3 regions of the Kitasatospora sp. MAP12-44 genome follow, and region 3 is predicted to be linked to each of the others. Evidence: riboswitches for the same ligand, from Rfam matches in the RefSeq annotation. Region 3 holds a riboswitch; each other region holds the start of a gene.

Evidence for each region. A riboswitch is a leader RNA that binds a small molecule or an ion and turns the genes downstream of it on or off. The one in region 3 is predicted to bind S-adenosylmethionine.
Region 1: linked by a shared signal. The riboswitch ahead of thrC (threonine synthase) and the one ahead of P3T34_RS34515 (putative leader peptide) in region 3 are both predicted to bind S-adenosylmethionine.
Region 2: linked by a shared signal. The riboswitch ahead of P3T34_RS11345 (aminotransferase class V-fold PLP-dependent enzyme) and the one ahead of P3T34_RS34515 (putative leader peptide) in region 3 are both predicted to bind S-adenosylmethionine.

What each region holds. Positions count from the first base shown of each region.
Region 1 is NZ_JARZAE010000004.1:4,809,723-4,811,977, reverse strand. It holds gene thrC (threonine synthase) at 1-1,026, opposite strand, end outside; SAM riboswitch class I at 1,044-1,189, opposite strand; gene P3T34_RS22510 (glucosyl-3-phosphoglycerate synthase) at 1,325-2,255, shown strand, end outside.
Region 2 is NZ_JARZAE010000004.1:2,408,798-2,411,052, forward strand. It holds gene P3T34_RS11340 (Lrp/AsnC ligand binding domain-containing protein) at 1-99, shown strand, start outside; gene P3T34_RS11345 (aminotransferase class V-fold PLP-dependent enzyme) at 106-1,464, opposite strand; SAM riboswitch class IV at 1,514-1,633, opposite strand; gene trpD (anthranilate phosphoribosyltransferase) at 1,710-2,255, opposite strand, start outside.
Region 3 is NZ_JARZAE010000004.1:7,565,413-7,567,667, forward strand. It holds gene P3T34_RS34510 (LLM class flavin-dependent oxidoreductase) at 1-537, opposite strand, end outside; gene P3T34_RS34515 (putative leader peptide) at 661-846, opposite strand; SAM riboswitch class IV at 884-996, opposite strand; SAM riboswitch class IV at 1,261-1,368, shown strand; gene P3T34_RS34520 (amino acid ABC transporter permease) at 1,784-2,255, shown strand, end outside.

The sequences.
Region 1 (2,255 bases), 2.8 Mb from region 3:
GACGTCCTCGACGGCGCCGCCGGTGCGGCGGGCGATGTCCAGCACGTACGGGCCGTCCGCCGGGTTGCCGATGGCCAGCGACTTGGCGATGGTGTCCGGCTTGACCGGGCGGATCACGTCGTGGCCCGCCTTGAAGGCCGCCGAGACCGGCGAGCAGCCGGCCGCCTGGGCCCCGAAGATCTTGTACGGGCGGTCCTCGACCAGGCCGAGCTTGATCAGCTCCTGCAGTCCCTTGTCGATCTTGGTGAGCTGGGAGCCTGAGGCGATCGGGATCACCAGCTGCTCGGGCAGCCGCCAGCCCAGCTGCTCGCAGATCTCGTACGCCAGCGTCTTGGAGCCCTCGCCGTAGTACGGGCGCAGGTTGACGTTGACGAAGCCCCAGCCCTCGCCGGCCGGGTCGCCGATCAGCTCCGAGCAGAAGCGGTTCACATCGTCGTAGTTGCCCTTGATGCCGACCAGCTCGCCGCCGTAGACCCCGGCCATCACGACCTTGCCCTGCTCCAGGTCGTGCGGGATGAACACGCAGGACTTGAAGCCGGCCCGGGCCGCGGCCGCGCCCACCGCGCCGGCCAGGTTGCCGGTGGAGGAGCAGGAGAGGGTGGTGAAGTCGAAGGCGCGGGCGGCCTCGATCGCGCAGGCCACCACCCGGTCCTTGAAGGAGTGGGTCGGGTTGCCGGAGTCGTCCTTGACGTGCAGCTGGGCGGTGAAGCCGAGCTCGCGGCCCAGGTTGTCGGCCTTGACCAGCGGGGTCCAACCCGGGTTCAGGTTGGGCTTGTCGGCCACGTCGGCCGGCACCGGCAGCAGCGGCGCGTATCGCCAGATGGACGCCGGGCCGGACTCGATCCGCTTGCGCAGCTCCTCGGCCTGGTAGGAGCCGAAGTCGTAGGCGATCTCCAGCGGGCCGAAGCACTCGACGCAGGCGAAGATCGGGCCGAGCTCGAAGCGCGTGCCGCACTCGCGACAGGACAGCGCGGCGGCGGGACCGAGATCTACGGTCGAAGTGGGTGCAGATACGTCAACAGCCATGATGGCGGAGGCCTCTCTCCTCATCTTCCCCGTGCCGCGGGCGCGACACAGGACGGAATTGGCACCTGTCCCGCCGGGGCCTCGACCACGAAGTGGTCAGTAGCCGTGCGAGAAGGTTGCCGGGACTTCGACGGGCCGTTCCCTCAGTCCCTCTGGATGAGCTCTGTGAAGTTGTGGTCATGCGGTGCGGCCGACCCCGGCGTGCGAAGGTCTGACCGCTGTACGAAGACTGTATCGGAAGGCCCGCGATGTGGCCCGTACCGTCCGCAACGCGAGACGACCTGACAAGGAGCGAGATTTGCCAGCCGAGCAGAGCCCCGCGCTACTCCCGGAAGCGGCGTCCTGGCTGCGTCGGCGGTCCTGGACCGCGGCCGACCGCCCCCCGGCCGCGCTGCTCGCCGCCAAGCGCGCGGCAGGTCCCGCCGGGACGGTCAGCGTGGTCCTGCCCGCGCTGGACGAGGAGTCCACGGTCGGCGAGATCGTCACGGTGATCCGCCGCGAGCTGATGGACCGGCTGCCGCTGGTGGACGAGGTCGTGGTGGTCGACTCCGGCTCCTCGGACCGGACGGCCGAGGTGGCCGCGGCTGCCGGTGCCCGGGTGGTGCACCGCGACGCGATCCTGCCGCGGCTGCCCGCGGTGCCCGGCAAGGGCGAGGTGCTCTGGCGCTCGCTGCTGGTGACCTCCGGCGAGATCGTCTGCTTCGTCGACGCGGACCTGCGCGAGTTCGACCCGGCCTTCGTCTCCGGGATCGTCGGCCCGCTGCTCACCGACCCGGCGATCCAGCTGGTCAAGGCGATGTACGACCGGCCGCTCGAGACCGACGGCGCGGTGGTACCGGCCGGCGGCGGCCGGGTGACCGAGCTGGTGGCCCGGCCGCTGCTCAACCTGCACTGGCCGCGGCTGGCCGGCTTCGTCCAGCCGCTGGGTGGCGAGTACGCGGCCCGCCGCTCGCTGCTGGAGCGGCTGCACTTCCCGACCGGCTACGGGGTGGAGCTCGGTCTGCTGGTGGACGCCCTGGAGCTGGCCGGCCTGGACGCGCTGGCGCAGGTGGACGTGGGGGTGCGCCACCACCGCCACCAGGACGGCCAGGCGCTGGGTCGGATGGCCGCCACCATCTACCGCACGGCCCTGGAGCGGCTGGACCGCACGCACCGGCTGAAGGCCGCCGAGGACCTAGCCCGCCCGGTGCTGACCCAGTTCTCCCGCGACGCCCGGACCCGCGAGTTCA
Region 2 (2,255 bases), 5.2 Mb from region 3:
AAGGTGCCCGGCGTCGAGCACACCGAGACCCAGATCGCCTTCCGCACCTACTCCCAGCACGACCTGGAGACCGCCTTCGCGCTCGGCCTTGACGGCTGACAACCGTCAGCGCCTGGTGTCCGCCACACAGCGGCCGCCCTCGTTGCGGTAGGTCCAGCGCGCGCCGTCCGCCAGCAACTCCCGGACGGCGCCAAGGAAGCGCTCCAGGTGCTCGTCGGGGGTGCCGGCGCCGAAGCTGACCCGGATCGCGTTCAGGCTCTGCTCCCCCGGCAGCGACGGCTCGGGCGCACCGCACTCGGAGGGCGCGGCCTGCTCCCCGCCGAGCAGGGTGCGCACCAGCGGGTGCGCGCAGAACAGGCCGTCGCGCACCCCGATGCCGTACTCCGCCGAGAGCGCGGCCGAGAAGTGCGAGCTGTTCCAGCCCTCGACCACGAAGGAGAGCACGCCGACCCGCGCGGCGTCCTCGCCGAACAGGCTGAGCACCTTGACCTGCGGGAGCTCCGCCAGACCCGCCTTCAGCCGGGCAACCAGCTGCTCCTCGCGGGCCTGCAGCGCGTCGAAACCGGCCTCGGTCAGCGCGCGGCAGGCGGAGGCGATCGCGTAGGCGCCGATCACATTGGGCGAGCCGGCCTCGTGCCGGGCCGGGCCCCGGTGCCACTCGACGGCCACCGAACCGTCCGCCTCGCGGGCCACCGTACGGCTGGCGCCGCCGCCCGCCAGGTACGGCTCCGCCGCGTCCAGCCAGTCCGAGCGCCCGGCCAGCACGCCCGCGCCGAACGGGGCGTACAACTTGTGCCCGGAGAAGGCGATCCAGTCCACGTCCAGCTCGCGCACCGAGACCCGGTGGTGCGGCGCGAGCTGGGCCGCGTCCAGCACCACCCGGGCGCCGTGCCGGTGCGCCACCTCGGTCAGCTCGGCGATCGGCCACAGCTCGCCGGTGACATTGGAGGCGCCGGTCACACAGAACAGCCGGTGCTCGGCGGGCTGCGCGCTGAGCGCGGCCTCCAGTGCGGCGACCGCCTCGGCGTGCGAGCGCGGCGCGGGCAGGTAGCTGACGCTCAGGCCCTCGCGGCGCCAGGGCAGCAGCGAGGCGTGGTGCTCGGTCTCGAAGGCGAAGACCCGGGTGCCGGCCGGCAGCGCGCCCGCCAGCAGGTTCAGCGAGTCGGTGGTGGCCCGGGTGAAGACCAGCTGGTCGCCCTCGCGCAGGTCCAGGAACTCCTCGACGGTGCGCCGGCTCTGCTCGAACAGGTCGGTGGAGAGCTGCGAGAGGTAGCCGGCGCCACGGTGCACGCTGCCGTAGTAGGGCGCGTAGGCGGCCACGTCGTCCCAGACCCGCTGCAGCGCGGGGGCGCTGGCGGCGTAGTCGAGTGCGGCGTAGGTGACCTTCTCGCCGCTCACCAGCGGGACCTCGACGGCGGAGCCGAGCACGGCCAGGGGGGTGAGGAAACGGGTGTCGAGAGACATGGGGATGCACTCCTCCAGGGGTCTGGACCCCGGGAGTGAAGAGACCGGTGGCCCGCGCTTGCCATGCGGACCTGTCGCCGCCTGGCCTGGTCTTCACCCAGGGCACCCCGCCACGGACGGAGGGTTGCCGGACAGCAAGCTGGGGCTAGTCGCGCTGTCACTCATGACCTGACGAAGACTTTAACCAGCGGTCGAGGGATGGTCAAACACCGTCCCGCCATCCGGACAACCATGAGACCCGCAGGTCAGGCGCGTGCGGTCGCCTCGGCCCAGCTCTTCAGGGTGGCCTGCGCGGCGCCGGAGTCGATCGCGGCCGCGGTGCGCGCCATGGCGGCGGCGAGCTGCTCGGTGAGCGGCGCATCGGTCAGCTCCAGGGCGACCAGCGCCGCCGCGGAGTTCAGCACCACGGCGTCGCGCACCGGTCCGCGCTGGCCGGCCAGCACCCGGCGGGCGACGTTGGCGTTGTACTCGGCGTCCGCGCCGCGCAGGCTCTCCACGCCGGCCAGTTCGATGCCCACCTCGCGCGGGTCGAAGACGGTCTCGGTCACCTCGCCGGCCCGCACGATCCACACCCGCGAGGTGCTGCAGACGGTCAGTTCGTCCAGCCCGTCGTCACCGCGGAAGACCAGCGCGCTGGAGCCGCGCCGGGCCAGTACCCCGGCGATCAGCGCGGCCAGCCGGGTGTCGAAGCAGCCGACCGCGTGCGCCGTCACCTTGGCCGGATTGGTCAGCGGGCCAAGGATGTTGAAGGCGGTCGGCACGCCGAGGTCGCGGCGGGCCGGGGCGGCGTG
Region 3 (2,255 bases):
CTCGACGTAGTCGTCGGCCTCGGCGAAGAGCTCCCGGAGCAGTGCCTGCCCCGCCGGTGCGGCGAGGTCCTCGATCCGCAGGCGCGGCACCGTACGGCGTCCGAAGTGCGCCGCCTGGTCGGCTCGGCCGTCCACCTTGACCTGGACCCCGGCGCGTCCGGTGCTCACGAAGTCGAGGGTGGCGATCGCCTTGGAAAGGTGGAACGGCTCGGTATGGGTGACCACTGCGGTCGGGAGCAGTCCGATGTGGCGGGTCAGCGGCGCGATCCGGGCGGCGACCAGCACCGCGTCCAGCCGACCGCGCACGTGGTCGGTCCGCTCGTCCGGCTCGGTGGGGTGGGAGGACTGCAGGCCCAGGGAGTCCTCGATGGTCACCAGGTCCAGCAGGCCTCGCTCGGCTTCGGTGACCAGGTCGGCCCAATAGGGCGCGGTGAACAGTTCGTGCGGCCGGGCATCGGGCTCGCGCCAGGCTGCGGGGTGCCAGCCGGCGCCGTCCAGGGCGACGGCCAGGTGTAGGGCTGCGCGGGATTCGGGCATGGGTGTACCGCTTCCTTCGGATGGGTGTCTCGGCTGGGACGACGCGACACGCCGAACGGCGGCGCCTCCGGTAACGGGACCGGGGAGCTTCGGTGTTCGGGTTCGAGGTCCGGCGAGAGCGGGCTAGGCGGCGCTGCGCGGCGCGGAGGCGATCCGCACGGGGGCGTTCGCGTTCGCCGGACACAGCGCGGTGGCGACGCGCTGCAGATCGATGTGACGCCGCGAGTACGTGGTGGTGACCCGGCACTGGGCCTTCACCGCGACGACCTTCAGGGTGAGGGCCGCAGACCGCTTGAGGGTGTCCCGCACTGTCGTCGCCTCCGTCCCGATCGGCCGCACCGGCTCGAACTCGCGCTTACGGCACCGTCTTCGGCTCCGCCGGGTCGTCACCTGGAGCACCCCGCCGCGTGGGAGGGTTGCCGTGCAGCGAGCCAGGGCTTGACGCTGACACTCATGACCTGGGTGAACCGTAACCCGCTATCCGGGTCCGGCACAATCCTGTAAAGATCAACACCGACTGCGCCGCCGGTGTTCCCGTCGGGCTGACCAGGCGACAGAAGCGCCGCTGAACCCGCTTGCTCCTCAGGGAAGTTGGATGAACCGTAGGAGGAGTGGACGCCGTGCCACGGCCCTGGCCGAGCGCGCCGGCCCACCCCTGATCTCAGACCCCGGTCAGGCGTTGACATTCCTCGCGGAGTGCGCCTAACTTTTGCCCACCAGAACGGTCATGAGTGTCAGCGAAAAGCCCTGGCTCGCTGCACGGCAACCCTCCCACGCGGCGGGGTGCCCCAGGTGACGACCGGACCGAACGACGATCGGTAAGCGCGAGGCCCGCTGGGGCAGATTGGCGAAGGTGACGGCGATGTACGCAGGTCCGGGGATGGCCGCATGGCGCCGCCACGGCCGTGCCGCGGCGTTCCTGAGCCGCCACATCGATCTTCGCCGGGTCAGCAGCGCACTGTGTCCCGCCTCCAGCAGCGCCCTCTGTCAGGCCTGACCACTTCTGCCTGAGGCTCTTTGCCTGATGGCTTCCTGACGCATGCCTTTCCCGGTGTGCTCCCCTCGTCCACACCGTCCGCGATGCGGCGCGCTCCGGCACGCCCCGCAGGTGGTCCTCGCCCCGCTGCGCGACCACTCCCGGCGCGGGCGCGGCAAAGGCATTCGCTGGAGTCCCTGAATGAGTGAGTCCCTGCTCCCCGCCGTGCCACCAGGCACGACGTATCCGCCCGCGACGGACCTGCCCCCGATGCTCTCCCCCGCGCCGGTCGACCCCGCCGACGCAGCGGTCGATCCCGCGCGGGCTGCCCGTCCCTTCTCGGCACAGCGGGTCATACCGCTGCGGCATCCGGGCCGCTGGATCACCAGTGCGATCGTCGCGGTGCTGGTCGCCCAGATCGCGCACGGGTTGGTGACCAATCCGTTCTACGAGTGGGGCCGCTTCCAGTACTGGTTCGTACGTCCGGTGATCACCGACGGCCTATTCATCACCCTGGAGGTGACGGCGTACAGTGCCGTGCTCGGGCTGGTGGGCGGTGTCCTGCTCGCGCTCGCAAGGCTCTCCCGCAGCCCGGTGCTCCGGGCGATCAGCTGGGTCTACATCTGGCTGTTCCGCTCGGTGCCACTGATCGTGGTCCTGCTCTTCCTCTACAACTTCAGTGCGCTGTACCGAACTTTGAGCCTCGGGGTGCCATTCGGCCCCGCCTTCCTGCACTTTGACG